3 regions of the Paenarthrobacter sp. NPDC089988 genome follow, and region 2 is predicted to be linked to each of the others. Evidence: riboswitches for the same ligand, from Rfam matches in the RefSeq annotation. Region 2 holds a riboswitch; each other region holds the start of a gene.
What was found. A riboswitch is a leader RNA that binds a small molecule or an ion and turns the genes downstream of it on or off. The one in region 2 is predicted to bind S-adenosylmethionine.
Positions count from the first base shown of each region.

Region 1: another riboswitch for S-adenosylmethionine. It lies ahead of ACIPV6_RS12600 (DUF1737 domain-containing protein); the one in region 2 lies ahead of ACIPV6_RS13760 (homoserine O-acetyltransferase).
Region 3: another riboswitch for S-adenosylmethionine. It lies ahead of ACIPV6_RS05190 (aminotransferase class V-fold PLP-dependent enzyme); the one in region 2 lies ahead of ACIPV6_RS13760 (homoserine O-acetyltransferase).

Region 1 covers NZ_JBIVGD010000009.1:124,335-134,525, forward strand. The annotation lists gene ACIPV6_RS12585 (aromatic amino acid ammonia-lyase) at 1-1,247, opposite strand, end outside; gene ACIPV6_RS12590 (NtaA/DmoA family FMN-dependent monooxygenase) at 1,249-2,577, opposite strand; gene ACIPV6_RS12595 (SulP family inorganic anion transporter) at 2,700-4,391, shown strand; SAM riboswitch class IV at 4,473-4,586, shown strand; gene ACIPV6_RS12600 (DUF1737 domain-containing protein) at 4,600-4,866, shown strand; gene ACIPV6_RS12605 (rhodanese-like domain-containing protein) at 4,863-5,273, shown strand; gene ACIPV6_RS12610 (O-succinylhomoserine sulfhydrylase) at 5,276-6,484, shown strand; gene ACIPV6_RS12615 (glutamate--cysteine ligase) at 6,570-7,757, opposite strand; gene ACIPV6_RS12620 (UDP-N-acetylglucosamine 1-carboxyvinyltransferase) at 7,897-9,420, opposite strand; gene ACIPV6_RS12625 (siderophore-interacting protein) at 9,540-10,191, opposite strand, start outside.
Region 2 covers NZ_JBIVGD010000010.1:169,718-179,908, reverse strand. The annotation lists gene ACIPV6_RS13800 (SIS domain-containing protein) at 1-170, shown strand, start outside; gene ACIPV6_RS13795 (ROK family protein) at 180-1,124, shown strand; gene ACIPV6_RS13790 (1-phosphofructokinase family hexose kinase) at 1,121-2,077, shown strand; gene ACIPV6_RS13785 (class II fructose-bisphosphate aldolase) at 2,059-2,913, shown strand; gene ACIPV6_RS13780 (DeoR/GlpR family DNA-binding transcription regulator) at 2,938-3,738, shown strand; gene ACIPV6_RS13775 (CPBP family intramembrane glutamic endopeptidase) at 3,829-4,596, shown strand; gene ACIPV6_RS13770 (VOC family protein) at 4,762-5,400, opposite strand; gene ACIPV6_RS13765 (bifunctional o-acetylhomoserine/o-acetylserine sulfhydrylase) at 5,614-6,954, shown strand; SAM riboswitch class IV at 7,117-7,231, shown strand; gene ACIPV6_RS13760 (homoserine O-acetyltransferase) at 7,246-8,367, shown strand; gene ACIPV6_RS13755 (winged helix DNA-binding domain-containing protein) at 8,405-9,565, opposite strand; gene ACIPV6_RS13750 (SGNH/GDSL hydrolase family protein) at 9,576-10,191, opposite strand, start outside.
Region 3 covers NZ_JBIVGD010000002.1:410,616-420,806, forward strand. The annotation lists gene ACIPV6_RS05170 (hypothetical protein) at 1-29, opposite strand, end outside; gene ACIPV6_RS05175 (MFS transporter) at 105-1,547, shown strand; gene ACIPV6_RS05180 (metal-dependent transcriptional regulator) at 1,566-2,279, opposite strand; gene ACIPV6_RS05185 (class I SAM-dependent methyltransferase) at 2,307-3,095, opposite strand; gene ACIPV6_RS05190 (aminotransferase class V-fold PLP-dependent enzyme) at 3,185-4,579, opposite strand; SAM riboswitch class IV at 4,613-4,726, opposite strand; gene hisN (histidinol-phosphatase) at 4,873-5,685, opposite strand; gene ACIPV6_RS05200 (ribosome small subunit-dependent GTPase A) at 5,740-6,855, opposite strand; gene aroA (3-phosphoshikimate 1-carboxyvinyltransferase) at 6,858-8,237, opposite strand; gene ACIPV6_RS05210 (DoxX family membrane protein) at 8,244-8,759, opposite strand; gene ACIPV6_RS05215 (sigma-70 family RNA polymerase sigma factor) at 8,940-9,737, shown strand; gene rsrA (mycothiol system anti-sigma-R factor) at 9,734-9,994, shown strand; gene ACIPV6_RS05225 (50S ribosomal protein bL37) at 10,097-10,171, opposite strand.

The sequences.
Region 1 (10,191 bases), on a different contig from region 2:
GCCGGAGCCGCGAGGAACTTGAGTTCGGCCAGCAGACCGGCCGCGGAGTACCACAGCAAGCCTGGAAGCTCTTCGTGTGCCAGCCCGGATCCGGCGGCCGCGGCGGCCAGGTGCTTGGCCCGGATGGAACGCTGCGGCGGGTACAGTTTGGCGATCCGGCGTTCGCTGGAGATCCCCACATGCGCCAAGGCCAGGCGAAGGCCTTCGAAGGACAAAGCAAGCTGCATCGGCTGGAAGTTCCCACCGGAGACCATCTGTCCGGACTCAATATCCACCAAGGGATTGTCACCGCGGCCGTTCAACTCCACGTCGAGCGCCGAGCGAAGCTGCGAAACCAGGGCCCGGAACGCCCCGTGGGTTTGCGGCGCGGCCCTGAAGGACAGGGCGTCCTGCACGGAGACCTCGGGACGGACGTCTTCCAACCACCCACCGGCCAAGAGCCGGCGGACAGCGGCGGCCGATTCGCGCTGCCCGTCCACCGCCTTGGCCGCCTGGATGACCGACGAAAAGGGACTCAGGTTCCCGCCGCCGTCGTACCTTGCGGTGGTTTCCAGGGACAGCGCAAGCCCGACGTCGGCAAGCTCCGCCAAGTGCTGCAGGCGCAACAGCGCGAGCGCTCCGGCTCCGACAGAGTAGCTGTTTGCGCTGACCAGGGCCAACGCCTCCCCCGCCGCGAGCGTGAGTGGCTGCAGCCCGGCGTCGGCGAGCGCCTTGGCGCCGGACATCAGGGTGCCGTCGGCGTCGAAGGCTTCGCCTTCACCGATGGCGACGGCGGCCACGGCGGCAAGCTGGGTCAGATCGGAAGAACCCACTGAGCCCTCGCTCGGGATCGCGGGATGCACCCCGCGGTTCAGGAGTTCGGCGTAAAAGCCGGCCGTTTCGGGACGGACGCCGGAACCGCCGCGGCTGAAACCGATGAGCCGGGCGAGGATGACGGCCCGGGCGGCGGCAAGGTCCAGATACGGGCCCACTCCGCTGTTGTGGTAGCGGACCACCTGCACTTGGTAGCTGAGGACGGACTCCTCCTCCACAACAGTGTCCCGCCCGGAACCCAGCAGGGTGTTGAGCCCGTAGACGCGTTGCCCGGATGCGGCCGTCCGTTCCACGACTTCCCGTGAACGGCCCATCAATGTCAACGCATCGTGGTTGAGTTTCACGTGAAACGCAGGATCAGAGGCGACATGGGCCAAGCGCTCGGGAGGCAGCGCGGCGGCCCCAATCACCAGTTCCTTGGGCTCGGGTGCCATGTCAGAAGTCCAGGAGGTTTTGGCGGAAGCCACCGTTGCCGTAACTGCTCCTCAACAGTCCGCGGCGCCGAAGCTCCGGCGTGAGTTTGTCCAGCACGGAGTGGACCGTCACCGGATCCACGAACCCGGAGAAGAGGAAACCGTCGCCGCCAACAGCTTCGCCGGTCTCTTCGAGGTAATCGGCGATCTCCGAGGCAGTGCCAATGATCGAGTCTCCCGCTCCCCCGCTGCGCGCTTGAAGGATCTGGCGCAACGTGGACCCTGGAGGGGCTGCCTTGGAGAAGTGTTCCAGTGTTCCTTGGTTGCTGTTGGTGCTCAGGGTGGGGAGGGGCTCGTCGAGGTCGAACTTCTTGAAGTCGATCACGGAGAGGTAGGAGATCGAGTTGAGTTGGCTGTCGATGTCCCGCTGCGTGAGCTCCCGGCGCTGCGTCCTCAGGTCCTCCGCCTCTGCCGTGGACCCCACCACGGTGGGCTTGAGGACGAAAAGGACCTTGACGTCGTCGGGATTCCTCCCGGCTTTCGATGCCTCGGCCCGGATGGAATCGCGGTAGGCCTTCATGCCGTCCACTCCGCGCGCCAAAGCGATCGCCACGTCCGCGTTTCCGCCGGCGAAGGCCTTGCCGCGGGGCGAGGCCCCGGCCTGCACCAGCACCGGTTCCTCCGGCAACGGCGCCGTGTTGAGCGGCCCACGAACCTTGAAGAAATCCCCCTGGTGGTTGATTGGGTGCACCTTGGTGTGGTCGGCAAAGACACCAGCAGAGACGTCCTCCAGCACAGCGCCGGGTTCCCAGCTCCGCCACAGCCGCCTGACGACGTCGACGAATTCCTCCGCCTTTTCATAACGGAGGTCGTGTTCGATCTGCTGGTCCAGCCCGTAGTTCTGGGCGGCAAGGTCGCTTCCCGAGGTCACCACGTTCCAGCCAAGCTGGCCTTCGGAGAAGTGCTGGAGCGTAGCCAGGAGGCGGGCAGCGGTGAAGGGAGGGTAGAAGGACGCGCTGACAGTGGGGACTATGCCCAAATGCTCCGTAGCAGAGAGCAGGTACGGGACCAGGGCCAGGGGGTCGTGCTTCGGCGCGAAGGACGCGTGGGCCAAGGACACCTCAGCCGTGCCGCCGTACGTATCCGGGACGGTGAGGGAATCCTCGATGATGAACAGGTCCAGCCCGGATCGCTCAAACGCCCTCACAGCCTCCTGGTACAGCGCGGGTTTCTTCCAGTCGTAGCCCAGGCCGTAGCCGGGAGTCCCCCAGCCCTGGACTCCGAATCCGTGGCCCACGAACCATCCAAAATGCAGCATGGGCTTGAGTGTAGAACTGCTGTGTCCGTTCACCGCGACCTGATTTCATGCGAAGTTACAGGGGGTCGTACTGCGTCAATTATGCTCCCGCGGCGTCACATTTTGGGGCCCTCCCCGGCCTTCCCCCGGCACGCCCCGTCCGGAATGATCTGTGTATGGGCGCCTCGGCCAACGTGCACTCAGCCATGAAGCGGCTCGGTGGTTTCCGGGCCCACAAGGGCTACAAACGCGAATGGATCCGCCACGATATCGTGGCGGGCGCGGCCCTGTTCGCGCTGTTGGTCCCCGCGGGCATGGCGTATGCGCAGGCAGCCGGGCTGCCGCCTGTCACCGGGCTCTATGCAACCGTCGTTCCCCTCCTCGTGTACGCCGTCGTGGGTCCTTCCCGCATCATGGTCCTCGGGCCCGACTCCGCCCTGGCGCCCCTTATCGCAGCGGCGGTGATCCCTTTGGCGGCCGGGAGCAGCGAAAGATCCGTGGCTCTGGCGGGACTTCTGGCGTTGCTGGTGGGAGCCATCATGTTGGCCGGCTCCGCAGTGAAACTGGGGACCATCACCGGCCTGCTCTCCAAGCCCATCCGGCTGGGGTACCTGAACGGGATCGCGCTGCTGGTGGCCCTCTCGCAGCTGCCGGCTTTCCTGGGGATAGAGGCCGACGGCGACATCTGGCAGAAGCTGGCACAGGTCACCTCCGCGGTAGTCACCGGAGGTGTCAACGTCCCCGCACTGCTGCTGGGGGTTGGTTCGCTGGCGCTCATTTGGATCCCGAAGCTCATGAAGTGGAAGGTGCCAGGGGTCTTGTTCGCCGTTGTGGGCTCATGCGTGGCTACGGCTGTGCTGGGCCTGGGTGGTGCCGTAAAGGTGGCCGGGGTCCTGCCGCAGGGAGTGCCGGCGCCCGCGCTGGTGGGCCTTGAATGGGCCGACGTCCTTATGCTGCTGCCGGCGGCGGCAGGCATTGCCCTCATGGCTTTTGCGGACACCGGCGTCCTGTCACAGTCGCTCGCAGCCAAGGAGGGCAAGCGGGTGTCCGGCAACAGGGAGATGGCAGCACTCGGAGCGGCCAATGCTGCCACCGGGCTGCTGGGCGGCTTTCCCATTTCCGGAAGTTCATCCAGGACCCCGGTAGCCGTGGATGCCGGCGCCAAGTCCCAGATGACCGGGGTGGTGGGCTCGGTGTTGGTACTGGCCTTTATGCTCCTGGCCCCGGGAGTCACCCAATACCTGCCCTCGGCGACGCTCGCCGCCGTCGTCATAGCGGCCGCCATAGCACTCGCGGATCCCTCCGGAGTCAAGCGGCTGCTTGTCCTAAGCCGCAGTGAGTCCGTGGTGATGCTCGCTGCGTTCCTGGGCGTCCTGACGCTGGGCGTCCTGCAGGGCATAGTGGTTGCGATCGCGTTGGCGTTGCTGGACTTCGTCCGCCGGGCGTGGGATCCGTACCGCGTGGAGCTCGGTGCCGAGAAAGGCCTTCCCGGCTACCACGACCTCGACCGGCACCCCGAAGGCCAGCGGATTCCGGGACTCCTCATCCTTCGCTTCGATGCTCCCCTTTTCTTTGGAAACGGCCAGGTACTGGCAACTTTCGTCCGGGAGGAACTCGGCGACGCACCCCAAGGCATCACCCACGTTGTCCTGGCGTCCGAACCCATCACCGGGATTGATACCACCGCCTTGGATGACCTTGTCACCTTGGATGAGTGGCTTGCGGTGAAGGGCGTCAACCTGGTCTTCGCCGAACTCAAGGGACCGGTCAAGGACAAACTCCTGCGCCTCGGCTCTGCGGCGCGGTTCACACCGGACCATTTCTTTCCCACCATCGGCGCTGCGGTCCGCTCGCTGCGGAGCGGGTGAGCCACGCCGGTTACGCAACATGACGACGGCGGCATCGTCACCAAATGCGGGGCCATGGCTGTGGATGTTACGTTTTTCTTGAGTAATGAGCACCAGCGTTAAGCCCTGACTTGCTGGTCGGCAACCCTCTCCCGCGGCGGGGTGCCTCAGGTGACTACTCGGCGTATTCGACACTTCGAACTGCAAGCGTGACTGAGGAGCACCACGAATGCCTGAAACTACTGAAGAAAAACTCTCGTACCGCCTGATCACAGGCCCCGACACCCGTGAATTCTGCGAACGGATCAGCAATGCCCTGGCTGAGGGCTACGTCCTGCACGGAAATCCCGCAGCGACGTTCAATGGCACTGACGTGATCGTTGCACAGGCCGTCATTTTGCCCGCTGCAGTGGCCAGTGCGGACGCGGCCGTGGCGAGCGCCGTGGACGAGTTGGACAACTACGAGGACGAGGAAGCATTCGAGGGCCACGCATGAGCTACGCAGGTGACCTGACCCCGCAGGACGCATGGGCAAAACTTGAAGACGGCGCCATCCTGGTGGACGTGCGCACCGAGGGCGAATGGGCCCACATCGGCATCCCGGACACCAAGGCCACGGAAAACGATCCCTTGTTCATCCAGTGGAACCTCGCCGGTGGCATCCCGAACTCGCGGTTCCTCGAGGACCTGCTGCAGCAGGCCCCAGAGGGCGACGGCGTGGAGCTCGTTTTCATCTGCCGCTCGGGCCAGCGCTCCATCTCAGCCGCGATCGCCGCCACCCAGGCCGGTTTCACTGCCTACAACGTCCTTGAAGGCTTCGAAGGCGAACCCGACCGTTACGGCGAACGAACCGTGAACGGCTGGAAGAACCGTGGCCTGCCTACGAACCTGGGGAACGACTAAAAGTGACTTTCAATCCTGACGCCGCCGGCTGGAGCCCAGACACCCAGGCCGTCCGCGGTGGCCTTGACCGTACCAACTTCCAGGAAACCGCAGAGCCGGTTTTCCTGAACTCCGGCTTCGTGTACGAATCCGCCGCGGCCGCCGAACGCGCCTTCACGGGCGAAGACGAGCGCTTCGTCTACTCGCGCTACGGCAACCCGACCGTGGCCACCTTCCAGGAGCGTTTGCGCCTCCTCGAAGGCACCGAAGCTTGCTTTGCGACGGCGTCCGGCATGTCCGCGGTCTTCACGGCCCTGGGTGCCCTGCTGGGTGCCGGCGACCGTGTGGTTGCCGCCCGCTCGCTGTTCGGCTCCTGCTTTGTGATCCTCAACGAGATCCTGCCACGCTGGGGTGTGGAGACCGTCTTCGTGGACGGTCCGGACCTGGACCAGTGGCGCGCTGCGCTCTCTGAACCCACAACCGCCGTCTTCTTCGAATCCCCGTCCAACCCGATGCAGGAGATCGTGGACATCGCGGCCGTCAGCGAACTGGCCCATGCCGCGGGGGCGACTGTCGTCGTCGACAATGTCTTCGCCACTCCCCTGTTGCAGCGCTGCGGCGACCTGGGCGCGGACGTTATCGTCTACTCCGGCACCAAACACATCGACGGCCAGGGGCGCGTCATGGGCGGGGCGATCCTGGGCACCAAGGAATACATCGACGGCCCCGTCAAGCAGCTCATGCGCCACACCGGGCCTTCCCTTTCCTCGTTCAACGCGTGGGTGCTCACCAAGGGCCTGGAGACCATCGGCCTGCGCGTGAACCACAGCTCGGCTTCCGCGCTGAAGATCGCCGAGTGGCTTGAGCAGCAGCCGGCCATCAGCTGGGTCAAGTACCCGCTGCTGAAGTCGCACCCGCAGTACGAGCTCGCCACCAAGCAGATGAAGGCCGGCGGAACCGTGCTCACGTTCGAGCTCTCTCCGTCCGGTGGCCGCACAGCCAAGGAAGCTGCATTCGCGCTCCTGGACGGGCTGGGCGTCATCGACATCTCCAACAACCTGGGCGACTCCAAGTCCCTCATCACCCACCCGGCCACCACCACGCACCGCGCCATGGGACCGGAGGGTCGCGCAGCGATCGGGTTGAGCGATGGTGTGGTCCGGTTGTCCGTAGGCCTTGAGGACGTGGACGATCTCATCCTGGATCTGGAGAAGGCCCTCAAACAGGTCTAACCTTCATGGACCGGCGAACCCCAGCCAACAGCGGGGCAGACGAAGCCTGCGAGGCCCTGGACGCGCTTGGCCACGCCTGCGCGCCCTAGAGCCGCCGGACTCTTGTGAGCACCGGCCCGGGTTCCTTGTGCGCGTCGGCTGAGGCTCCGCGCACGGTCACCCTGGCGGCATGCCCGACGGCGGCCGCGAGGGCTTCCGGGGTTGGCGGGCTCTCCGGGTGCCCCTGGTGCTTGCGGTTGAAACGCGTCACAGCCTCTCGTTGCTCGTGGGCACCGTTTCCGCGCTCCAGGATGTCCGCGATCCCGGCTTTGACCAGGCCCAGCTCGCCCTGATCGTCAAGGACCGGGCTCAGGTAGTCCACCAGGGCCCACACTACTTCGGCAGCCGGTTCGGGACGGAACTCCCCGAAGTCCAGCAGGTCTCCACGGAGGCCTACATTGCTGGCCTGCCAACTGGCCATGCGCAGCAGCGCCGTGGGCACCGAGGAGGGCTCAACGCCGTCGAGCATTTCCAAGGAGGCCGTTTCCACCAAAGCCCGCACCAGTACCGCAACCAGGGCCGCGTCCTCTGACCGAAGGCAGACGTCGGCCACCCGGACCTCGACTGTGGGGTGGTTCCGCGAGATACGCGCATCGAAGTAGATCATGCCTTCGTCAAGGAGCACGCCGGTGTCCAGCAACCGGTTCACCATTCGGCGATAGGCCGTCAACGAACCGAACACTGCGGACGGACCGGACGTGGGCCACCTGTTCCACGCCTGGATGCGGTAGCTGTCAAAGCCCGTGGGAAGGCCACGCCAGTAGGGAGAGTTTGCGCTCAGGGCCGTGAGGACCGCGAGCTTGTCGCGGATATGGTCCAGCACCACCACCCCTTCCTCCGGCGACTCAACCGAGGTGTGCACATGGAAGCCGCACGTCAATTGTTCATGGGCCGTCAACCCGAACCGCTCCAGCATCTCGGCGTAGCGGGGATCGGGCGTGGTGTGCGTCGCGGAGGCCAAGGGGGACGTGCCGAGGGCTGCTATGCGGGCGCCGTGTTTCCGGGCAGCTTCGCTGGCCATGGCACGGCCGCGCCGGATCTGGTGCAGGAGGTCTGCGTAGCTGTGGCACGGCCGCGTTTGGGTTTCGATCTGCTCGAGCTTGAGTTCGTAGCTGAGCCCGGTACTTGCTTGTTGCGGGTGGCTCCCATTGAGCAGTGCATCCGCGAGGGCCAACGGCTCGCCCGTCACGGGATCGACGATGAGCAGTTCTTCCTCAACCCCGAATGTCCGCATGCTCCATTTTGCGCTCCGCGCTCCGGCCGCGCACCCCTTCCCGCCGGTCGCACCAGGTAGACCTGGTGCGACCGGCGGAAACCGGCGCGGCCGGGCCGAGCCAAGGGAGCGAATGGCGCGAACGGGTGCGCCAGCCTGGCTAGTCCTGGAAGTACTCCACCTTCGCGCCAATGGTGTTCAATCGCTCGGCCAGGTCCTCGTAGCCGCGCTCGATCACGTAGATGTTCCGCAGCTCGGAGGTTCCACGGGCCGCGAGCATGGCCAGGAGCAGGCAAGCCGCCGGACGGAGGGCCGGCGGGCAGCCGATTTCCGCCGCACGCCACTTGGTGGGTCCATTGACGTAGATCCGGTGCGGGTCCAGGAGCTGCACCTGGGCGCCGAGCTTGTTGAGCTCCGTCAGGTAGATGGCGCGGTTCTCGTAGACCCAGTCGTGGATCATGGTCTGGCCTTCGGCGTTGCCAGCGATCACGGCGAAGAACGGGAGATTGTCGATGTTCAAGCCAGGGAACGGCATGGGGTGGATCTTGTCCTGGGGAGCCCGGAGTTCCGAAGGCTTGGTAGTCACATCCACCAAGCGGGTGCGGCCGTTGCGTGCCTTGTACTCGCCGGAGACCTCAAGCTTCTGGCCCATCTGCTCCAGCGTGGCGAGTTCGATCTCCATGAACTCGATCGGCACGCGGCGGATGGTCACCTCGGAGTTGGTGACGATGCCGGCGGTGATGAGGGACATGGCCTCGATGGGGTCTTCAGACGGGAAGTATTCAATGTCCACGTCAATGCTGGGACGGCCGGTGATCCGCAGCGTGGTGGTGCCGATGCCATCGATGCCTACGCCCAACCCCTGCAGGTAGAAGCACAGGTCCTGGACCATGTAGTTGGGGCTGGCGTTGCGGATCACGGTGGTGCCCTCGCGGTGCGCGGCGGCCATGATCGCGTTTTCCGTCACGGTGTCGCCACGTTCGGTCAGCACGAAGGAGCGGTGGTGCCCGTCAGCGGGAGGAGCGGCCACGGAGTAGAAACCGGACTTGGCCTCCACGGTCAGTCCGAATTCGCGCAATGCCTGCATGTGGGGTTCCACAGTACGGGTGCCAAGGTCGCAACCGCCGGCGTAGGGCAGTTGGTACTCGCTGGTTTCATCCAGGAGCGGGCCGAGGAGCATGATCACGCTGCGGGTGCGGCGGGCCGCGTCCACGTCCATCGATCCAAGATCCAGGACCTCGGGCCGGCGGATGCGGAGGTCGCTGCCGTTGAGCCAGGTGCATTCGACGCCGATGGACGTCAGCACTTCGACGATGCGGTTGACCTCTTCGATCCGGGCCAGGCGCCGGAGCGTAGTGGTGCCACGGTTGATGAGGCTGGCACAGAGCAGGGCGACGCCTGCGTTCTTGCTGCTGTTGACGTCCACTTCCCCGGAGAGGGTGCGGCCGCCTTCAACCCGGAGGTGCGTCATTTGGGGCCGGCCCACTTTGACGATGGACCGGCCAAAGATTGCTTCGAGTCGTTCGATCATCCGGAGGCTCAGGTTTTGCCTGCCTTGTTCCATGCGAGCAATGGCGCTCTGGCTGGTTCCCAGCTCAGAAGCGAGTTGTCCTTGCGTCCAGCCCTTTTCACTGCGGGCGTTGCGGAGCAGGAGGCCTACGTGTTCTGGCGTAGCTTGCGTCATACCCAAGAAATATCACAAATGATCTATAAGAGCCGATCAAAACGCCGATTCAAGGACAAACATCACACCGTACCCGGACTGTGCGATATAGAAGCACGACGGCGGAACTCACCAAAGCGTCAGGCCCGCCAGTATCCCAGCGCGTCGATGCGGCGCTTGTCCACGCCCAGAACCTTGCGCAGGTGTTTCACGATTGCCCGCGTGCTGGAGGCTTCGCACGCAATCCAGAAGAAATCGTCCTCGAGCGAGACACTGTCGTGCGAGAGCGCCGAGCAAACTTCCGCAACCAGGGACGCGCCGTCGCCCTTGCGCGGAACCCAGGTGACCACGTCGGAACCGGACGTGCGAACCTCAAGCGAGGGGTCGGCGTCGTGCTGGTACTCAAGCCACAGCGTCGCGGGCGCGGTGACGCCGGACGCGGGGCGCGCGTCGAGCAACGAATTGATCGCAGGGATGGAGGCCGGATCGCCCACAACCCAGAGGTGCCGCGGGGCGGGCGGAAAGTCAAAAGCACTCCCCTGGACGGTGGCCTCGATGGTGGTTCCCGGCTGGACAGTGCGTGCCCAGTCGGCGGCAATGCCATCATGCATGGCGAAGTCCATGCTGAAGGTCCCGGCGCGGGCGTCAGGGTTGACCAAGGTGTATGCACGCTGATGGCCCTTGCCGGCGTCGTCGAACCAGAGGCGGATCCACATGGTGGGGTGGGGTTCGCTGTCGATCAGCAACCCGCCGTCCCGGACGTGGATGCGCAGGAAATCCGGTGAGATTTCC
Region 2 (10,191 bases):
AGCAGGACATGGCCGTGACCGGAGCCCTCTACATCCACACGGACAAGCACCCGCTCGCCGAACTCGCCCGGGTCCACAAGGTCACTTTGGAGCGCGCACGCGTGCGCGGGCTGAATCCCGATTTGCCGCGTAACCTGACGCGCTCAGTCATCCTCGACGCGTCCGCCTAGGCCACTGCCATGGTTCTCGGAACCGCATCCACAGCTGTCCTGGCCTTCGATGTTGGCGGGACCGATGTCAAAGCCGGTCTGGTTGACGCCGAGGGAAACGTGCTGGGCATGCGCCGCGTCCCCACACCCTTGGATCCGACGCGGCCGGCGGAAGCAGTCCTGGACCGGCTCGCGGGCCTCGCGGACGAACTCTCGGCCGAGTTCCCGGACGTGCCGGCGAAAGCGGCGGGGATCATCGTGCCCGGCATCGTTGACTCCATCGAAGGCGTCGGCGTGTACTCGGCCAACCTCGGCTGGAAGGACTTCCCCTTTACCGCCGAGGCGGAAAAGCGGCTGGGCCTGCCTGTCGCCTTCGACCATGACGTCCGCTCCGCCGCGGCCGTCGAACACCGTTTCGGCGCGTCCCGGCAGTTCAGCGAAGTTGTGGTCATGGTGGTCGGCACCGGGATCGCCGCCGCCGTGTTTTCCGGGGGCAAGGCCGTCACGGCCGGAGGATTTGCCGGGGAGTTGGGCCATGCCCAGGTTCCCGACCCGGACCAAGGACCAAGCCGCTCCACCATCCTGGAAGCGGTTGGCTCGGCCGGAGCCATCACCAGGCGGTACAACGCGCAGTCCCCACACCCGGTAGACGGCGCCAAGGAAGTGCTGGTCCGGGCCCAAGCGGGAGAACCCCGCGCGGCCCGGATCTGGCACGACGCCGTGGACGCCCTGGCCTTCACTATTTGCCAGTGCGTCAACATCATCGGCACCGAAGCCGTGGTGATTGGTGGCGGTCTCGCCGAAGCGGGCGACCACCTTCTGGGGCCGCTGCGTGAGCGTGTGGACCAGATCCTCGACTTCCAACGCCGGCCCCGCCTGCTCAAGGCACAGCTTGGCCAGGACGCAGGTCTCCTCGGCGCCGCCCTCAACGCCCGGGCCCTCCTGGAACACATCCTTGTGGGAGATACGCCGTGAACCGCATCGTCACCGTGACCCCCAATCCGGCGATCGACATGACCTACAGGGTGGACGGAATCACCGAAGGCGCAAGCCACCGGGTGCCCACGCCCCTGAGCCGGGCCGGCGGCAAAGGGCTCAACGTAGCGCGGGTGGCCCACCAGGCAGGCCACCCCGTGCTTGCCGTCGCCCCCACGGGCGGCGCCGCCGGGCAAACGCTCGCGGCGGAGCTGTGGACCAGCGGCGTACCGCACACCCTGGTCACAGTAGCCGCCGAAACCCGGCGAAGCATTGCGCTCGTGGACTCCGTCTCGGGCGAAACCTCCATCTTCAACGAGGAAGGCCAGCCCCTCCTGCCTGACGATTGGCGCTCGCTGACTGCCGCCGTCGTGAAGGCCGTCCAAGCCGGTGACGGCCATGGCGGGGCCAGCGTGCTTGTCGGTTCCGGCAGCCTGCCGCCGGGCGCGCCGGCGGATTTTTATCCCTCGCTGGTGCAGTTGGCGCACGACGCCGGGATCCCGGCCATCATCGATACGTCAGGTCCCGGGATCATCGCCGCAGCCCGCGCAGGCGCGGACGTGCTGAAACCGAACCACCACGAACTCGCCGAGGCCACAGGGGAGCCAAGCGTCGAAGCTGCGGCGCTCTCGCTCATCGCCTTGGGCGCGCGCACTGTGCTGGTGAGCGCCGGGGCCGAGGGCATGCTCGCTTTCGACCACGCCGCCCCCGGCGGCTACTGGAGTGCCCGGCTGCCGGCCCCGCTGGGCGGGAACCCTACAGGGGCGGGCGACGCCGGTGTGGCGGCTGCCGCCGTCGCCCTCGCCGAAGGCATGACGGAACCACGGGAAATCCTCCGGCGCGCCACCGCCTGGTCGGCTGCTGCTGTCCTCATGCCGGCCGCAGGCGAAATCTCTCCGCGCTACAAGGAATTGGAAGAACAACTGATCGTGACATGGAAGGAGACCCGGTGACCCTGGTCAACACGCGGGAACTCATGGAGAAGGCCGCGGCCAACGGCACTGGCCAGGGCGCGTTCAACGTGATCCACGTGGAAACAGCCGAAGGCCTCGTAGCCGGTGCCGAAGCCGCCGGTGTGCCCCTGATCCTGCAGATCTCCGAAAACTGTGCCAAGTACCACGGGGGTCTCGAACCGATCGGCCTGGCCACCCTGGCGATTGCCCGGGACGCCAACGTTCCGGTCGCAGTCCACCTGGACCACGCCGAGTCCGAAGACCTCGCACTCGCAGCCGTGGACCTCGGTTTCGGCTCAGTCATGTACGACGGCGCCCACTTGCCTTACGACTGGAACGTGGAAGTTACGCGGCGGGTAGCCCGCTACGCCCACGACCGCGGCGTCTATATGGAAGCCGAACTTGGCAAGGTTGGCGGCAAAGACGGGGCACACGCGCCGGGCGTCCGGACGGACCCGGGGGAGGCTGCTGCCTTCGTGGAAGCAACCGGGGTGGACGCGCTCGCCGTTGCCGTTGGGTCGTCCCACGCCATGACCGAACGCAATGCCGAACTGGACCTTCACCTCATCACCCGGCTGAAATCCGCGGTGGAAAAACCACTGGTGCTCCACGGTTCCTCCGGCGTCACAGACGGGATGCTCGTAGCTGCGATCGGGGCGGGTATGACTAAAATCAACGTATCCACACATTTGAACGGGTTCTTCACCCGCGCAGTCCGTGAGTACCTCGATGCCTACCCTGCAGTGGTGGATTCCCGGAAGTACCTCAAGGCCGGCCGGGACGCCCTCGTGCTGGAATCTGCACGTATGCTGACGCTGTTCGCCAAAGCGAAATAGCTGGACCGACGCGAAAGGCTCGTCATGACCCGCACCGATCGGCTGACCGCCATCCTGGACCTCCTGGCCGAATCCGGCCATGTGGAAGTCGAGGACATCGTGACGCGGCTTGGCGTGTCTCCCGCAACGGCCAGGCGCGACCTTGACAGCCTCGCCAAGCAACGCCTGCTCAGCCGGACCCGCGGTGGCGCCACCACGGGATCGGTGGCCTACGATCTCCCCGGCCGTTACAACCGTGACGACCATGCAGAGGCCAAACAGGAAATCGCGTTGGCTGCCTCCGCCCTGATCCGGCCCGGATCGGTAATCGGCCTCAGCGGCGGGACCACCAACACGGCACTTGCCCAGTTGTTATCCACCCGTGAGGACCTGAACGCACCCTCCAACCGGCCCACGCTCACGGTGGTCACGAATGCCATCAACATCGCCTCGCAGCTTGCCGTGCGTCCGAACATCAAGATCATGGTCACCGGTGGCATCCTGAATCCCCGTTCCTACGAACTGGTGGGCCCGTACACGGACGTCATCATGCAGAAAGTGGCGCTGGACATTGCGTTCATCGGCGTCAACGGTGTGGACCCCGACCTGGGCCCCACCATCACCGATGAGGGCGAGGCCATGGTGAACACCGTCATGGCACGGCGGGCCACCGAGTCCTACGTGGTCGCCGATTCCTCCAAGGTGGGACGCCGCTCGTTTGCTGCGATGGCCGGCTACGAATTCCGGCACCTCATTACCGATTCCGGGATTTCGCCGGAGCACAGGGCTGCCTTTGAATCCAAGGGCACGGAAGTGATCGTGGCTCCGGCGGGGGTCACGGCGTAAGCGTCAGAACCGCACCGGGGGCGCTCATCCCACCAAGCATAGGGCTGCCCTTCCCGGCAAAGTGGCAGGAACTACGGGCAAGATAGGAACATGCTCCTAGCCTCCCGTCGTCGCCTGCGCACAGAAGTCATCATTGTGCTGGGCCTCTCCCTGGGCCAGTCGGCCGTCTATTCGGTAGTGCAACTCCTGGATAAACTGACCCGCGCCCCCTTGTCGGAAGCTACGTCCACCCTCAACAGGTCCCAAAGCACGCGCGAATACTTCGACCTCACGTACCAGCTGCTGGACATCCTGTTCGCCCTGGTGCCAGTGGTCCTTGTGTTCTATTTCCTGTCCCTGCACGTCACCGGGGGATCGGCGGCCGGATCGGCGTTCGCCCGCCTTGGCTTCAATTTCGCCAGGCCCGGCAAGGACGCGCTCCAGGGCCTGGGCCTCGCGGCGGCGATCGGCATTCCGTCCCTGGGCCTGTACGCAGTGGGGCGGGCGCTGGGCATCACCACGGCAATCGTGCCCAGTGGATTGGACGCCTACTGGTGGACCGTTCCGGTGCTCATCCTTTCGGCCATACGCCACGCGATCGTCGAGGAAGTGATCGTGGTGGGCTACTTGCTGGACCGGTTCGGCAAGTTCGGCTGGAGCACGCCGGTGGCGATCATCGCCAGTGCACTCCTGCGCGGAAGCTACCACCTGTACCAGGGCTTCGGGCCCTTCTTCGGCAATGTGGTGATGGGCTTGGTGTTTGCCTGGCTCTACACAAAGACCAAACGGGTGATGCCACTGGTGATAGCGCACGCGCTCCTGGACATCGTGGCGTTTGTTGGCTTCAGCCTGTTCGGTAAGGCCGTTGGCCTGGGCTAGTAGCCCCAACTGGGTCGCAGTTGGGGTCGTTCCCAGCGCTGGGAACGACCCCAAGTGCGACCCAGTTGGGCCAAGGGGTAGCCAGGTTTTAAAAGTGTTCGGCCGCCATCCGCGGGTGACGTCATTGGCACCCGCTGATGGCGGCCGAAGTTTATTCCAGGGGCGTCAGATGGTGACGGCGCCCGAGGCGGTTTCGAAGGTCACGGACATGATCCCCGGTGTGCCGTGCGGAGCCATCCACTGGACAGCGACGTCCTCAAGCGGCTTCTCCACGGGCTCGCCCAGCCATTCGGTGACACGTTGTGCCGAGCCCGCAATGGTCAGGCTGGACATCTTGACGTCACTTTCATAGACCTTGGAGGGGTGCAGACCGGGATCGCCTTCCCACTTGAGCAGGTACGGCACCTGGGGATCGGCGATCAAGCCGAGAATGCCGATCTGCTGCCACACGAGTTCGCGGCCGTCGGGGAACTTGCGGTTGCCAGGGACTGCGGAACGGCCAAGGCGTTCTTCGAACGGAGCGAGGTCGTCAACGGCGACGCACCAGCCCATCCAACCGCCGCCGGCTGCCGAGCGTGCCCGGACTGCCTGGCCGAAGGGTGCCTTATCCGAAGCGGGGTGGTCCAGGACCTCCACCACTTCAAGGTATTTGTTGTCCGCGAGGGGAATGATCATGTTCCGGGTACCGAAGCGCGGGTGCACTCCGCCCCGGACTGCGTCCACTCCCAATGCTGCGGAAATTCGTTCTGTCGTGGCCAGAAGGCCATCTCGTTCACAAGCGTAAGAGACGTGATCCATGCGCATGGCTTCATCTTGGCACTTTGTGATTCGGGTCTCAGCTAAGTCAAGCCTAACCAAGGTGGGATGTTATGGAAGGGCAATGGCGGGGGTCGTGGCGGGACGCCGGAATGACGCCCGAGGACCGAAAAATACTGTCTTCGTCACAAAGCTGTGCAATGCCGCGGAGCCTTCCTAGACTGGCCGCAGTTCCAAGCACCCACTGTCCACCGCAAACCCGTGCGCCACGAAGAGGAGAACGCAATGTCCCAAGGATGGTCTTTCGAAACCCGCCAGATCCACGCAGGCCAGGAACCCGATTCCGCCACCGGAGCCAGGTCGCTTCCGATCTACCAGACCACGTCCTTTGTGTTCCCCAGCGCCGAGAGCGCCGCCAACCGTTTCGCCCTGGCTGAGCTTGCCCCGATCTACACCCGCATTGGCAACCCCACCCAGGATGCCGTGGAGCAGCGGATCGCCAGCCTCGAGGGTGGCCTGGGCGCCCTGCTCCTCAGCTCCGGGCAGGCCGCGGAAACCTTCGCCATCCTCAACATCGCCGAGGCCGGCGACCATGTGGTGGCCAGCCCCAGTCTTTACGGCGGGACCTACAACCTGCTGGCCCACACCCTGAAGAAGTTCGGGATCTCCGTGACTTTCGTCGAGGACCCGGACAGCCTCGAGCAGTGGCGCAACGCCGTCCAGCCGAACACCAAGCTGTTCTTCGGCGAGGTGGTTTCCAACCCGCGCCAGGACGTCCTGGACATCGAGGGCATCGCGAAGGTGGCCCATGAAGCCGGCGTTCCGCTGATCGTGGACAACACGCTCTCGACGCCGTACCTTATCCGTCCCATCGAATGGGGCGCGGACATCGTGGTCCATTCGGCCACCAAGTACCTGGGCGGGCACGGCGCGGCGATTGCCGGCGTCATTGTGGACTCCGGAAACTTCGATTTCGGCAAGGATCCGGAACGCTTCCCCAATTTCAACACCCCGGACCCCAGCTACAACGGCCTGGTCTACGCCCGCGACCTTGGCAAGGACGGCGCTCTCGGCGCCAACCTTTCCTACATCCTGAAGGCCCGCGTCCAGTTGCTGCGCGACCTCGGCTCGGCGGTTTCGCCCTTCAATGCCTTCCTCATTGCCCAAGGCCTGGAAACCCTGAGCCTGCGCGTGGAGCGTCACGTCGCGAACGCCACCAAAGTGGCCGAATGGCTGGAAGCCCATGACGACGTCGAATCCGTCGCCTTTGCGGGGCTGCCGTCCAGCCCCTGGTTTGAGCGTGGCCGCAAGTATGGCCCCCGTGGTACCGGTGCGGTTGTCGCGTTCACCATCAGGGGCGGCGTGGAAGCGGGCAAGCGGTTCGTGGACGCCCTGGAACTGCACTCGCATGTGGCCAACATCGGCGATATCCGGTCCCTGGTGATTCACCCCGCGTCCACCACCCACAGCCAGCTGACCGTGGAGCAGCAGGCTGTAGCCGGCGTTACTCCGGGACTGGTCCGGCTCGCGGTGGGCATCGAGCACGTTGATGACATCATCGCCGACCTCGAATCCGGTTTCCGCGCAGCCAAGGGCGCCTGACGCCGGAACTGCTGTGACATGCGGTGGCGCTGCCCGGCTGTCGATTATTCGCCGGGCGGCGCCCCCGAGTGCTCTTTAATGAACGAAGATGCCCCAAACCGTCACACAGCTGTCACATTCTTCGCCAGAACGGCTGTGTTCTTCCTAGACTCTTACGTATTAGGTCATGAGTGCCAGTGACAGCCCCGGCTTGCTGGCCGGCAACCCTCCTCCGCGGTGGGGTGCCCCGGGTGAGGACCTGGCCTGCCGCACGAAAGGCGGTGGGCAAGCGCGAGGTTAGGTGTCAAAGGAATGACCATTACTGCTACAGCCCTTCCCACATCCGAGGAAGCAGACGGAACCGTCAAGTTTGCCCACGTGGGCCCGCTGGAACTCGAAGCCGGCGGTTTCCTTCCCGATGTTGTGCTGGCCTACGAAACATGGGGCCAACTGAACGCCGATGCCTCGAACGCCGTGCTGGTGGAGCATGCCCTGACCGGTAGCACCCACGTTGCCCGTGGTGCCACGGACGAGGATGGCTGGTGGGAACAACTGGTTGGGCCCGGCGCCACGATCGATACCAACCGGTTCTTCGTCATCTCCATCAACATCGTGGGTGGTTGCTACGGCAGCACGGGGCCCTCCTCGGCCGCGCCCGATGGACGGCCGTGGGGTTCCCGCTTCCCGCTGGTCACCCTGCGTGACACTACCGAGGCCGAGTCCCGCCTCGCGGACGCCTTGGGAATCCGTGCCTGGCACTCCGTCCTGGGCGGTTCCATGGGAGGTGCCCGTGCGCTCGAATGGGCCGTCACGTTCCCGGACAGGGTCAAGCGTTGTGCGGTGGTGTCCGTGGGTGCCTACAGCACCGCGGAACAGATCGCCTTCGCCCAGTCGCAGACGCTCGCCATCCGCCAGGACCCCAACTTCAACGACGGCGACTACTACCAGGGTGCCGCGCCCGAGGCCGGCCTCGCCCTGGCCCGGAGGATCGCCCACATCACCTACCGTTCGGCCCTGGAACTGGATGTCCGTTTCGGCCGCGAAGCGCAGCACCAGGAAACTCCGCTCGCCGCCGCCATCCTGGGGAAGCGTGGTCGCTACCAGGTGGAAAGCTACCTCGACCACCAGGGGACCAAGCTGGTGCGCCGCTTCGACGCCAACAGCTACATCGCCATCACCGAGGCCCTCATGAGCCACGATGTCACCCGGGGGCGCGGCTCTTTGGAGGAAGCGCTGGAGCGCACCACGGCCGAGTTCTTCATCGCAGCGGTGGACACGGACCGGCTGTACTTCCCGGCGCAGTCCCGCGAACTTGCGGCGGCGCTGCCGGGTGACGTTCCGGTGCATGTTATCGAGGCACCGATCGGCCACGACGGCTTCCTCACGGAGATCGGGCAGCTCTCGGCGCAGTTGCGGGAGTCCTTCTTCGCCTAGGCCGGGCACTGGGCCGGCTGTCCAACGGGCATTGCCGTCAGGCCAGCCGGGCTTCCATGCCCAGGAACCTGCCGTACCGGTCCACTTCCGCCTCGAGGGCCCGCTGGACGGCGGGCGTGGCGGGCTGGTTCATCCGCACGTCGAGTTCGCAGGTGTTGCCGGCGAATCCGTGCCGCCACCAGCCGGCCAGCCTGCCATCCAGCAGGACTACGTGCATGGGGCCGCCGTTTTCCGGGAAGTAGGGTGCCACGCCGCCGAGGTAGTGCCGGGACTGGGAGTAGCCCATGACGTACTCGTCGTAGCACTGGATGAGGTCCACCCGGGGGAGTGCCGCGTCCGGACCTGAGCCAGCCTCCGGACCTGCGCCAGCCGCCCGGGACGGTTCCATGCCGGTAACATCCTCCGCTGCCAGGTAGAAGTCCAGCCCGTCGATCCCGAGTGCGGCCAGGGACCCCGGGGACACGTCGTATGCTACGTCCAGGCCGCGCTTCACGTCCTTCATTGTCAGGCCGGACCACGCCGAGCAATCCTTGACAGTGGCCGGGCCACGGCTGGTGAAGTACCGCAAGGCCAACTGGCCCAGCGCCTGGTCCCGTCCATCGGCGTCCAAAGCGTCAGGTCCAGGCTTAGGTACCCGTTCCCCGAACAGCGCGTACGTCTGCTTGAGGGTACCCCCGGAGGAACGGACGGGCGTTCCGCTGACCAGGATCCGGCTGATCTCTGCGTGCATGAGGTGGTACACGAAGCCAAGTCCCTTGCCCGGGAAGCCCGCTTCCTCCAGGACCGCGGAGAGTTCCTCGCGTGTCTTGTGCGCCCCGCCGGACACCGCCCCGGCCAGGATGATTCCGCTGCGGGCGGCTGAGGCTTCGTCCACTCCGGTCTGCCGGTACATTCCCTTGTTTCCCTGGTGCAACCGGTCTGCGGACAACGCCATCAGCCAGCCGAGATCGTCCCGGTGCACAAAATGCCAGGTGGGTCTGAGGATGTGGGTCCGCAGGATGGTGCCGTCCGCCACGAGTTCCTCCACGTCCGCAGCGGAAGCTTCGGGTGTCCGTTGCGCCAGCGACCACCTCGCGTAGGGAAACTCCTGGGCCTGGACGGCGAGGAGGTTCTTGAGCGCATCGGGGGCACCCTCCGCGAAAGGGGCCCGGAGTTGCTGACGGCGCAGCCGGAGCCGCACAACGTCATCGGGCTGCAGTGCACCCACGCTAGCCGCGCGGCAATCCGGTGACGTTGGGCCCGAAGACGGGTCCCGGCGTCGGACGTTTTGGCGTGATGCCATCGCCCGAGGACTGGTGCCGCAGGCGGCGGATCACCCACGGCACAAAGTACTCGCGCGCCCACACAAGGTCCGAGGATCGAGCTTCCCGCCAGGTCCTCGGCGGGAGGGGTTTGGGGACCAGCGGCTCCAGGGTGTGACGGACATTCAACGCCTCCAGCACCATCATCGCGATCGTGTGGTGTCCGAGGGGCGAGAAGTGCAGGCGGTCCTCGTCCCACATCTGCGTGTCGGCGAGCTGCCGCAAGGACCACATGTCCGCGATGATGGCGTCGTGGCGGGCAGCGACCGTCCGGAGGTTCTCGTTGTAGATGGCCACTTTGCCGCGGATCCGGCTGAGCACCGAAGAAGCAGTGTCCGGTCCGTTGAACAGCACCACGGTTGCGCCGCCCGAGCTGAGTTCCTGGACCGCTGCGTCCAGCTTCTCAGCCAGGAGATCCGGATCGCCACCAGGCCTGATGAGGTCGTTGCCGCCAGCGGATATCGAAACCAGGTCCGGTTGCAGTTCCAGGCACGGGCCAACTTGCTCGTCCACGATCTGCTGC
Region 3 (10,191 bases), on a different contig from region 2:
GGGATGCCGTGGCGCTGGGCCATTTCCATGGAGATATCGAGGGCCACGGCCACATCACGTCTGCTGATCACCACTCAACGATACGGCAAGCGTAGGCTGTGCTCATGACTGAACCGGAGGCCATACAGCCGAGCACGCCCTTGCAGAAGAAGGTGCTGCTGGTGGCTATCGTGGCTTCCTTCATCGCCATCCTCGACGGTTTCGTGGTCAATCTCGCCTTGCCGGCCATCGGGCGCGAACTGGGCGGCGGACTGGTGATCCAGCAGTGGGTGGTGGATGCATACCTCCTCACCCTCGGTGCCCTCATCCTGGTGGCCGGTTCCCTGTCCGACCATTTTGGCCGCGCCCGGATCCTCCAATGGGGCCTGGCTGGTTTTGCGCTGACCTCGGTGATGTGTGGACTGGCTTGGAACGGCGAGGTGCTGGTGGTTTCCCGGGCTTTGCAGGGTATTGCCGGGGCGCTGCTGGTGCCCAGCTCGCTGGCGATGATCGTCACGTCCTTTTCCGGTCCGGCACAGTCCAAGGCAATCGGCCAGTGGTCCGGGTGGACCAGCGCAGCGGCGATCGTGGCACCGTTGATCGGCGGAGTGTCCGTGGACCTCTTGTCCTGGCGGGTGATCTTCTTCATCAACGTTATTCCGGCAGCCGCAATCTGGCCTATGTTGGCTGGCCTGCGGGCAACGGATGCGGCCCGGGACAAGAGCAAGAGGATCGACTACCCGGGCGCCTTGCTGGCCATGATCGGCCTGGGCGGTCCGGTCTTTGCGTTCATCGAACAGGGCAGGCTGGGGTGGACCAGCCCCTTCGTGTGGGTTCCGTTGCTGCTGGGCGGCGTGGCTTTGGGGTTCTTCCTGTTCCACGAGGGCAGGACCTCCGAGCCGATGCTTCCGTTGCGGCTCTTCGCGATCCGGAACTTTGGTTGGGGCAATCTCGCCACGTTGGCCATCTACGGAGGCATTTCCCTGGGCTTCTTTATCCTGGGGATCTATCTCCAGCAGGTGGGCGGCATGGGTGCTACGGCGGCGGGAGTCGCGCTGCTGCCCGGGACTGTGATCCTGATGCTCGCCGCTTCCTACTTTGGCGGTCTTGCCGGAAAGTACGGTCCGCGCTGGTTCATGACCGCGGGGCCCCTGCTGTGTGGGACAGGGTTCCTGATGTCGTTGTCCGTCCAGGAGCCACTCAACTACTGGACGCAGGTGTTTCCCGGCCAAGTGGTGTTTGGACTGGGGCTGGCGACGCTCGTGGCCCCGCTGACAGCTGCCATCCTGGGCGCCGTTCCACCTGAAGAGGCGGGGATCGGTTCCGCGGTCAACAACGCCGTGGCCCGTATTGCCGGCCTGATCTGCATCGCCTTCGCAGGCTTGATCGTGGGTCCGGCCTTCACCCGGGAGGGCCTGTACAACGCCTTGCTGGTCACCGCGGGCCTGTTCCTGCTGGGGGCGGTGGCTTCCGTCGTCGGGATACGCAACCCGGTGCGTAATGACGCTGCTGCCGCGGTTCCGGATCAAGCATCCGACGACGGCGGTCCGCTGGGGGCGGCGTCCTGACCTTGGGCGGTGGCCGGCTCAGTGGTCAGCGAGGACGCAGCCTTCGTGCACGTCGGTGCTCTGCACCCACAGGGCCGAGGTGATTTCGTCCGCCAAGTCGTACTCCCGGCGCTGGGCACCGCTGCCGATCCGTACCACCAAGGCACCACCGAAGGGCTTGCGGCCTACGACTTCGATCCGGGCGTCCAGGGCAATGTCCTCTGCGGCCAGGTAGCGGAGCAGGTCCGGGTTTTCGTCGCTGATGCGCGTGATGCGGCCTGCGTGTCCCTGGTCCAGTTCAATCATGCGGTAGGCGTGCGGGAGCTCCACGGAGCCATCGGATGAAGGAATGGGGTCTCCGTGCGGGTCCCGGACGGGGTGGCCCAGCTTGGCGGACATGCGTTCAATGAAGGTGTCCGAGACTGCGTGCTCCAACATTTCCGCTTCGTCGTGGACTTCGTCCCAACGGTAGCCGAGTTCCTCCACAAGGTACGTCTCGATGAGCCGGTGCCTCCGCACCATGGCCAAGGCGAGGCGCATGCCGTCGGGCGTCAAGCGGATGGCGCTGTAGGGCTGGTGGTCCACCAAGCCCTGGTCCTTGAGCTTGCGCACCATTTCGGACACCGAGGAATTGGCTACGCCCAGCCGTTGGGCCAACTGGGAGGACGTGATGGGCTTGTCCTGCCACTCAGTGAAGGAGTAGATGACCTTGACGTAGTCCTCGATCGAGGAGGAGGGCGTACTGGTCTTCACGCTCCAAGCCTACCGTGGGTGGGCGCCTCAGGCCTTGCGGGCCCGCCACGTCTGCGTCACGTACGGCAGGGCCAGGGTCTGGCCAGGGGCGTGGCCGAGGTGTTCGTAGAGGTACCACTCCAGGTTTCCCATGACCTTGGCACGGGTAGCCTCGTTGGCTCGAAGGTAATAGCTGCGCGACTTGGTCAATTCCATGATGTCCTCGGGGGACACGGGGTCCTCCCAACGGGTGACATGGCATTCCAAGCCGGTGAACTCCGCACCGATGGCCGGCCGGAAACCCGGTTTGTGTACGTCGCCGGCATGCATGATGCGTGAAAGGCGGTGCACCCATGGGAGGGAAGTATCCAATTGGTTCCAGATCAGGCCCAGGACGCCATGCGGACGGAGCACCCGGGCGAGTTCCGTGCTGGCTTTGACGGGATCGCACCAATGCCAGGCTTGGGCAACACTGACGACGTCGAAAGCTGAGTCCGCCAGTCCGCTCGCCTCGGCGGTACCCTCCAACGCATGGACTTGGGGGCACGACAGGCGCAGCTGCGCCAGCATGTCCGTGGAAGGATCGACGGCGGCAACCTCAAGGCCGCGGTCTACGAGCAGCGCCGTGAATTTCCCCGTACCAGCGCCGATGTCGGCTGCGGACTGCGCGCCTGCAGGGAGAAGCCAATCCACGGAGTCTGCGGGGTAGCCGGGACGCACCGAATGGTAGTGCTCGCCGCCATCCTGGAAGCTCTGCCCCAGTTCATTGCGCCGGACCGCGTGCAGCTTGGGCCCGCCTGGTGGATGCGAACCGCTTGAAGGGCCTTGGGACCGCATGGCTCTGTACAGACTCCTTTACCGCGAACGCCGGAAATACCCTACGAATTTACAGCAAGGCAGGGCTGGCCGGTTCAGGCAAAGTGCGGTCAGTCCACGATGCAGGGAGCAGCGCCCGCGGTACCGGGAGTGTTGGGGGCCCATTCGGGATAGCTGCGGTGGTCGTTCGCGGGAACCCAGCGGCCCTCGTCCACCACGTAGTCCCAGCCCAGCCCGGTGCCCTTCAGCTCCTGGATGCCCTTGAGCAGCCGGGCAGCGTCCTCCAGGCGGGAGCCCACACCGAAGCTGGCACGCAGGGATCCGGACGGCAGTCCGAGGCGCTTGAGGAGCGGGTGTGCGCAGAACCGGCCATCACGAAGGCCCACTCCGTGTTCCGCAGACAGGTAGGCGGCCACGAGGCCGGCGTCGAATCCCTCCACCGAGAAGTTGACCACGCCGATGGTGTCCGTGGAATCGCTGAAGATCTGGTGGACGGTGACCCCGTCGATGGACTGCAGGCCCTCCACAAGGTAGGAGCGGATGGCGGCCTCGTGGTCGTGCCAGGCCTGCTGGTCAAGGCCGGCCAGGACCTGCGTGGCCCGGGCCAGGGTGGCGGCACCGAGGACGTTGGGGGATCCACCTTCATGGCGGGCCGGACCCGTAGCCCAGCTGACGGAGTCCAGACGGGCTTCACGGACTGCGCCACCGCCGGCAAGGTGCGGCGTTCCGGCGTCGAGCCAATCGGGGCGGCCTACCACTACGCCGGCACCAAAGGGAGCGTACAGCTTGTGGCCGGAGAAGACCACGTAGTCCACGTCCGCTTCGGCGATGTTGATCCGGCGGTGCGGAGCGAGCTGGGCAGCGTCCACCACGATGCGGGCACCGAATTCGTGGGCCAGTGCAGCCAATTCCGCAATGGGAAGGATTTCACCGGTGACGTTGGACGCCCCCGTGACGGCGAGCAGGGAAACTCCGCCCTGGCTCAGCTCATGGCGCAGGTTGGCGACGGTGGCCGCCAATGTGGAGGCAGCGACGACGCTGCGGTGGGGCACGCCTTGCCACGGCAGCAGGTTGGCGTGGTGTTCGATGTCCAGGTACAGGACTTCGCCGGTTGGCGTACCGTCGATCTGCGGAAGGCAGCCGGCCAGCAGGTTCAGGGAGTCGGTGGTGTTACGGGTAAAGATGACGGAGTCATCCGGGCGGCCGCCTACGAAGTCGCGCACGATGTCGCGGGAGTTTTCATAGACCGACGTGCTGATTTGGGAAGCGAATCCGGCGCCGCGGTGCACGCTCGCGTAGTACGGCAGGACCTCATTCAGGTACGCGGACACGATGGTCAACGCCGGCGCGGAAGCGCCGTAGTCCAGGTTGGCGTAGCGGACGTGACCGCCCTGGATCAGTGGTGCCTGCAGTTCCGCGCCGGTGACGGCAGCAAGGGGCCTGCCGGCCGCGGCTTCCTGCGTGACTGTGGGAAGGACGGTGGAATCGAACGCAACAGTGCTCATGGGACCTCACTCAAGAGGGACCCCCTTGCGGGGGATCCGCGCTTGCCGTATCCGTTCCGGACCGGCCTGGTCGTCACCCGGGGCACCCCACCGCGAATGGAGGGTTGCCGGCCAGCAAACCGGGGTTTAGCGCTGGCACTCGTGACCTGTAAGAAGACATTAAGGCACCCTGCATGCCGGACACAAAGCCGTCCACTTTGTTAAGCGCATTGTTACGCAGGATGCGGAAATGGCAGATTTGGCGAATAAAGTGCGGCGGACGCCTCCCAGGGGAGGCTTCCGCCGTCGATAATTCAGAGGAGGTCGTCGATTCCCGGGTTGAGGCGTTTCAGGACCTCGGAGTGCAGGATCGAATTCGTTGCCAGCGCGTTGCCGCCGAACGGGCCATCTTCGCCTTCCAGGGAGGTGAACCGGCCGCCGGCCTCCGTGACGATAGGCACGAGCGCCGCCATGTCATAGAGGTTCAGTTCGGGTTCGCAGGCGATGTCCACGGCGCCTTCGGCCACCAGGCAGTAGGACCAGAAGTCCCCGTAGGCGCGCGTACGCCAAATGTCCTCGGTGAGGCCGAGGAACTCGTCAAGGTTGCCGCGTTCCTTCCATCCGGACAGGCTTGAGTAGGACATCGACGCGTCCGCGAGCGTGGAAACGTTGGAAACCTTCAGTCGGGTGGCCGAGGCCAACGAGCGACCCATGTAGGCGCCCATGCTTTTGGCCGCCCACCAGCGCTTGCCCAAGGCTGGTGCGCTGACCACGCCAACCACGGGTTCGCCTTCGTCGATCAGGGCGATGAGGGTTGCCCACACCGGGACGCCCCTGACAAAATTCTTGGTGCCATCGATGGGGTCGATGACCCAGCGCCGTGAACCGTGGCCGCTGCTCCCGAATTCCTCGCCGAGGACGGCATCGCGGGGGCGTGAACGCGACAACTGTCCGCGGATGGCTTCCTCTGCGGCCTTGTCCGCATCCGTGACCGGCGTCAGGTCGGGTTTGGTTTCGATCTGCAGGTCCAGGGCCTTGAACCGGTCCATGGTCTGGGCGTCCACGGAATCGGCCAGGACGTGGGCCAATCGCAAGTCATCGTTGTAGCTGGAAACGGGTTGGGTCATGCCACCAAACTATCGTGGATCGTTCACGCGCCGGGGGAGGTGAGGCTCCGACCCTCAGTTGACGGTGCCCAATTCCTTGGTTTCCTTGGCTTCCAGGCGGGGGTCGGCACCGAGCAGTCGCCTGAGCGAAGCCAGCCGGGCAACACCGGACGGGCCGGCGTTGCCTTGCTTGACCCACTCGTCCAGCCCACAGTTCACTGCACTTGCGTCATGCTTGCAGCCGCGGTCGCAGGCTTCCGTGCCGGGCTCCAGGTCGGGGAAGGAATGCAGGATGCGGTCCGCATCCACGTGGGCAAGGCCGAACGAACGGATGCCCGGGGTGTCGATGATCCAACTACCGGAAGGAGCGTCCGCCAGTTTGAGGGCCAAGGCAGAGGACGAGGTGTGGCGTCCGCGCCCGGTGACGGCATTAACCCCGCCGGTTGCCCGTTCGGCACCTGTGAGGGCATTGACCATGGTGGACTTGCCGACGCCCGAGTGCCCCAGCATGACGGTTACCTTGCCGTCGAGGTGGGAACGCAGGCGGGAGACGGCGTCGCTGTCCAAACGGGCGGAGAGCCCGTCATCTGAACGCGCGTCGATGCCGGAGGCCTGCGAATCCGCCGTGCGGCTGATGATGACCGGAAAATCGAGGCTGAGGTAAGTGGCCAGCAGTTCGGCAGGATCCTTGACGTCCGCCTTGGTGACGAGGAGCAGCGGCTCGATGCCGGCGTCGTAGGCCGCTACCAGTGCGCGGTCGATGAAGCCGGTGCGGGGCTCCGGGTTCGCTGCAGCCACCACCACCACCAATTGGTCCGCGTTGGCCACCACGACGCGCTCGATCGGATCGGTGTCGTCCGCACTGCGGCGCAGGAGCGTCCGGCGTTCCTCGACGCGGACCAGCCGTGCGAGGGTATCCGGGCCACCGGAAACATCACCCACGAGTGCCACGAAATCACCCGGGACCACCGGGTTCCGGCGCAGTTCGCGGGCCCGTGCGGCAATGACCACCCGCTCATTGTCGGTGTCCTCACCAACCACGGCGGTATAGCGGCCGCGGTCCACCGTGATGATCCTGCCGATCACGGCGTCGTCGTGGCTCGGCCGGTCCTTGGTGCGGGGGCGTGAACCCTTCTTGTTGGGCCGGATCCGTACGTCCGATTCGTCCCAGGAGCGTGCGTCGCGGCCCATGGTCAGTTCGTGGCCCCGCCCGATGAGGCCTCCGCCGGGGTCCGGCCCAGCATTGCTGCCCACATCTGCGGAAACTCCGGCATGGTCTTCGACGTCGTTGCGATGTCCTCCACTTGAACGCCCTCAACGGCGAGGCCCAGGATGGCCCCGGCCGTGGCCATGCGGTGGTCGGCATAGCTGTGGACTACACCGCCATGAAGGGCCGCCGGGTGGATGATGAGGCCGTCTGCCGTCTCTTCGGCGTTCCCGCCCAGTCGGTTGATTTCGGCCACAAGTGCAGCAAGGCGGTCTGTCTCGTGGCCCCGGAGGTGCGCGATGCCGCTGAGCCGGGAGGGGCCCGTGGCCAATGCGCACAGAGCAGCGACGGTAGGGGCGAGTTCGCTGGTTTCGTCGAAATCGGCGCCCAGGATCTCGGGTCCGCCCGTAACCGTCAGGGTCCCGTCCTCCAGTGCGACCTCCGCGCCCATGGATGCCAGGATGCCACGCCACAGGTCACCTACCTGGGTGGTTTCAAGGGGCCAGTTGGGGATTCGGACGGTTCCGCGCGTGGCAAGCGCAGCTGCGAGGAACGGGCCGGCGTTCGAAAGGTCCTGTTCTATGCGCTGGTCGAAGGCCCTGATGGGACCGGGGGCCACGCTCCAATGGTTGGGTACGGAATCGTCCACCTGTACACCGACGCTGCGCAGGACAGCGACCGTCATGTTGATGTGGTCCAGGCTGGGCACCGGCTTGCCTACGTGCTCCAGGTGCAGCCCCTCCGTGAAACGCGCGCCAACCAGCAACAGTGCCGAGACGAATTGTGAGGAGGCGCTGGCGTCAATGACCAGGTGCCCGCCGCGGACTTCGCCGGAACCCATCACCGCGAACGGAAGGGCCGACGGCGTCCTGCCGCCTTCGCTGCGGACGGGCACGCCGAGCGCGACCAAAGCCTCGATGATGGTTCCCATGGGGCGTTTGCGGGCGTGCGGGTCGCCGTCGAACACCGTGACGCCGGCGCGCAGGGCCGCCAGGGGCGGGACGAAGCGCATGACTGTTCCCGCGAGCCCACAATCGATGGCTGTTTCCCCGCCCGCCTCGGACGGACCCATCGGTGTGATGTCCAGGTCCGGGCCGTAGTCGCCGTCGCCGGGTACTTCGGTGACCGTCGCGCCGAGCTGGCGCAAGGCCTGGATCATCAGCACGGAGTCCCGGGAATGGAGTGGTGCCCGCAGGCGGGAGGGGCCGTCAGCCAACGCAGCAAGGACAAGGAAACGGTTGGTCAGCGATTTGGATCCAGGTACCGTCACCGTGGCATCCACCGGTCCTGTGGCATAGGGTGCGGGCCACAGGGGGAGGGGTGTGCCGTTCTTCGGGTCGGTGTTTGCTGCGGTGGTACCAGTCATGCTTCCTTATGCTCCAACTGCGTTATCTACGGCCTTGCGAACTGCTTTGTCTGCGCGCTTGATCTGCTTGCCCGTTGCCTTGCGGGCGTCCGTGGCGAGGTGCTCGGCGCGCCATGCCAGGCTGGGGCGTCCCTCGGTGTCAACCGATGCCAGCAGCACGCCGCCCGTGAGGGAAATGTTCTTCAAAAGCTGGGCCCGGCGCGCGCCGCGGGCTTCCTTGCTGCTGATGTCCGCCGAACGCCACTCGACATAGGTGTTCAGTGCGGATGTCACGGCCAGCACGGTGGCCGCGAAGCGTGAGAGCTTACCCAAGCCGAGCAGGGCGCCGGCGCCAAGCTGGGCGCCGCCGATCACCCGTGCAAGGACCTTCTCATCAGCCGGGAACGGCAGGGACTCGGAGGCGCGGCGCAGGACCGGCGAGAGTTGCCGGGCAGTATCGTCCGCGTTCTTGAGCTTGTCCAAACCTGCGATGACAAAGCTGGACGCGAGCATGGGCCGCGCGAGAAAACGGATTACTGACATGTCTTGCCTCCTGGATGGCTTGCCACAAAAGTCACTGAGCGTTGTGTTCAAGGGGTGCAGTCTGCTCTAGTCTTGCACCTTTGCGGAATAATTACCCACCGGGACCCGTTGTGAACATCAGGCGCGGTGAAGACCGGGCTGCGGCATGGTGTTTGCCGCTTCGCGAACGGAGTTGGTTTTTTGACCCTGGTTGAGGACCGCCTGGATTTACTGGGGGCCCGGGTACCGGCGCAGCCGGATTCCCTGAAGCTGACAGTAGACTTGGCTTCGATGAGCACCATTGAACCGGCCGCAGCGGCCATGGACCAGGCAGCCGGAGCGTTGGACGACGCCGGGGTGGCAGCCGATGTCGATCTTGCCAAGGAGACACCCGAACAGCGGCGGGCGCGCTTTGAGCGCGACGCCATGCAGTATGTGGACCAGTTGTACTCGGCGGCCATGCGCATGGCGCGGAACCCCTCCGATGCCGAAGACCTGGTCCAGGAGGCCTATACCAAGGCGTTTTCGGCCTTCCACCAGTACAAGCCGGGTACCAACCTCAAGGCGTGGCTGTACCGGATCCTGACGAACACCTACATCAACCTCTACCGGAAGCGCCAGCGCGAGCCGTTGCAGTCCAACTCGGACACGATCGAGGACTGGCAGTTGGCCAAGGCAGAGTCCCATACCTCGTCCGGACTCCGTTCAGCCGAAGCCGAAGCCCTGGACCATCTCCCGGATTCGGATGTGAAGAACGCCTTGCAGGCCATCCCGGAGGAGTTCCGCTTGGCCGTGTATTTCGCGGACGTCGAGGGATACGCCTACAAGCAGATATCCGAAATCATGAACACCCCCATCGGTACCGTCATGTCGCGCCTTCACCGCGGCAGGAAGATGCTGCGGGACATGCTGGCGGACTATGCCGCCGAACGGGGCTTCAATGCCCAGACAGAAGACCAGGCCTCGGCCGGTAGCAACAATCAGGAGAAAGCGAAATGAGCGACTGCCAGGGATTGGGCGATTGCGACGATACGCGGATGCAGCGTATTTATGAGTACCTCGACGGCGCCTTGACCCGCGAGGACCTCAGCGAGATCAAGCAGCACTTGGACGGTTGTGAGGAATGCTCCGAGCAGTACGACCTCGAGTGCCTCATCCGCACCATGGTCAAGCGCTCCTGCACCGAATCGGCACCGGAAAACCTCAAGAACTCCATTCTTGACAGGATCCATTCGATCAAGCCGGTGGACGCCTGAGTTTGGCCTGTTGATGCCGGTTCGGCCTTGAACGCCAAGGGCCCCGGAAACCTGATGGTTTCCGGGGCCCTTGCGGTTTAAGCCTTGACGCTAAGCCTGTGCTTAGGTGTTGGGGCGCTTGCCGTGGTTCGCGCCGCCGCGCTTACGGTCACGACGCTTACGTGCACGCTTGCTCATAGCTGGCCTCCTTCAATGAT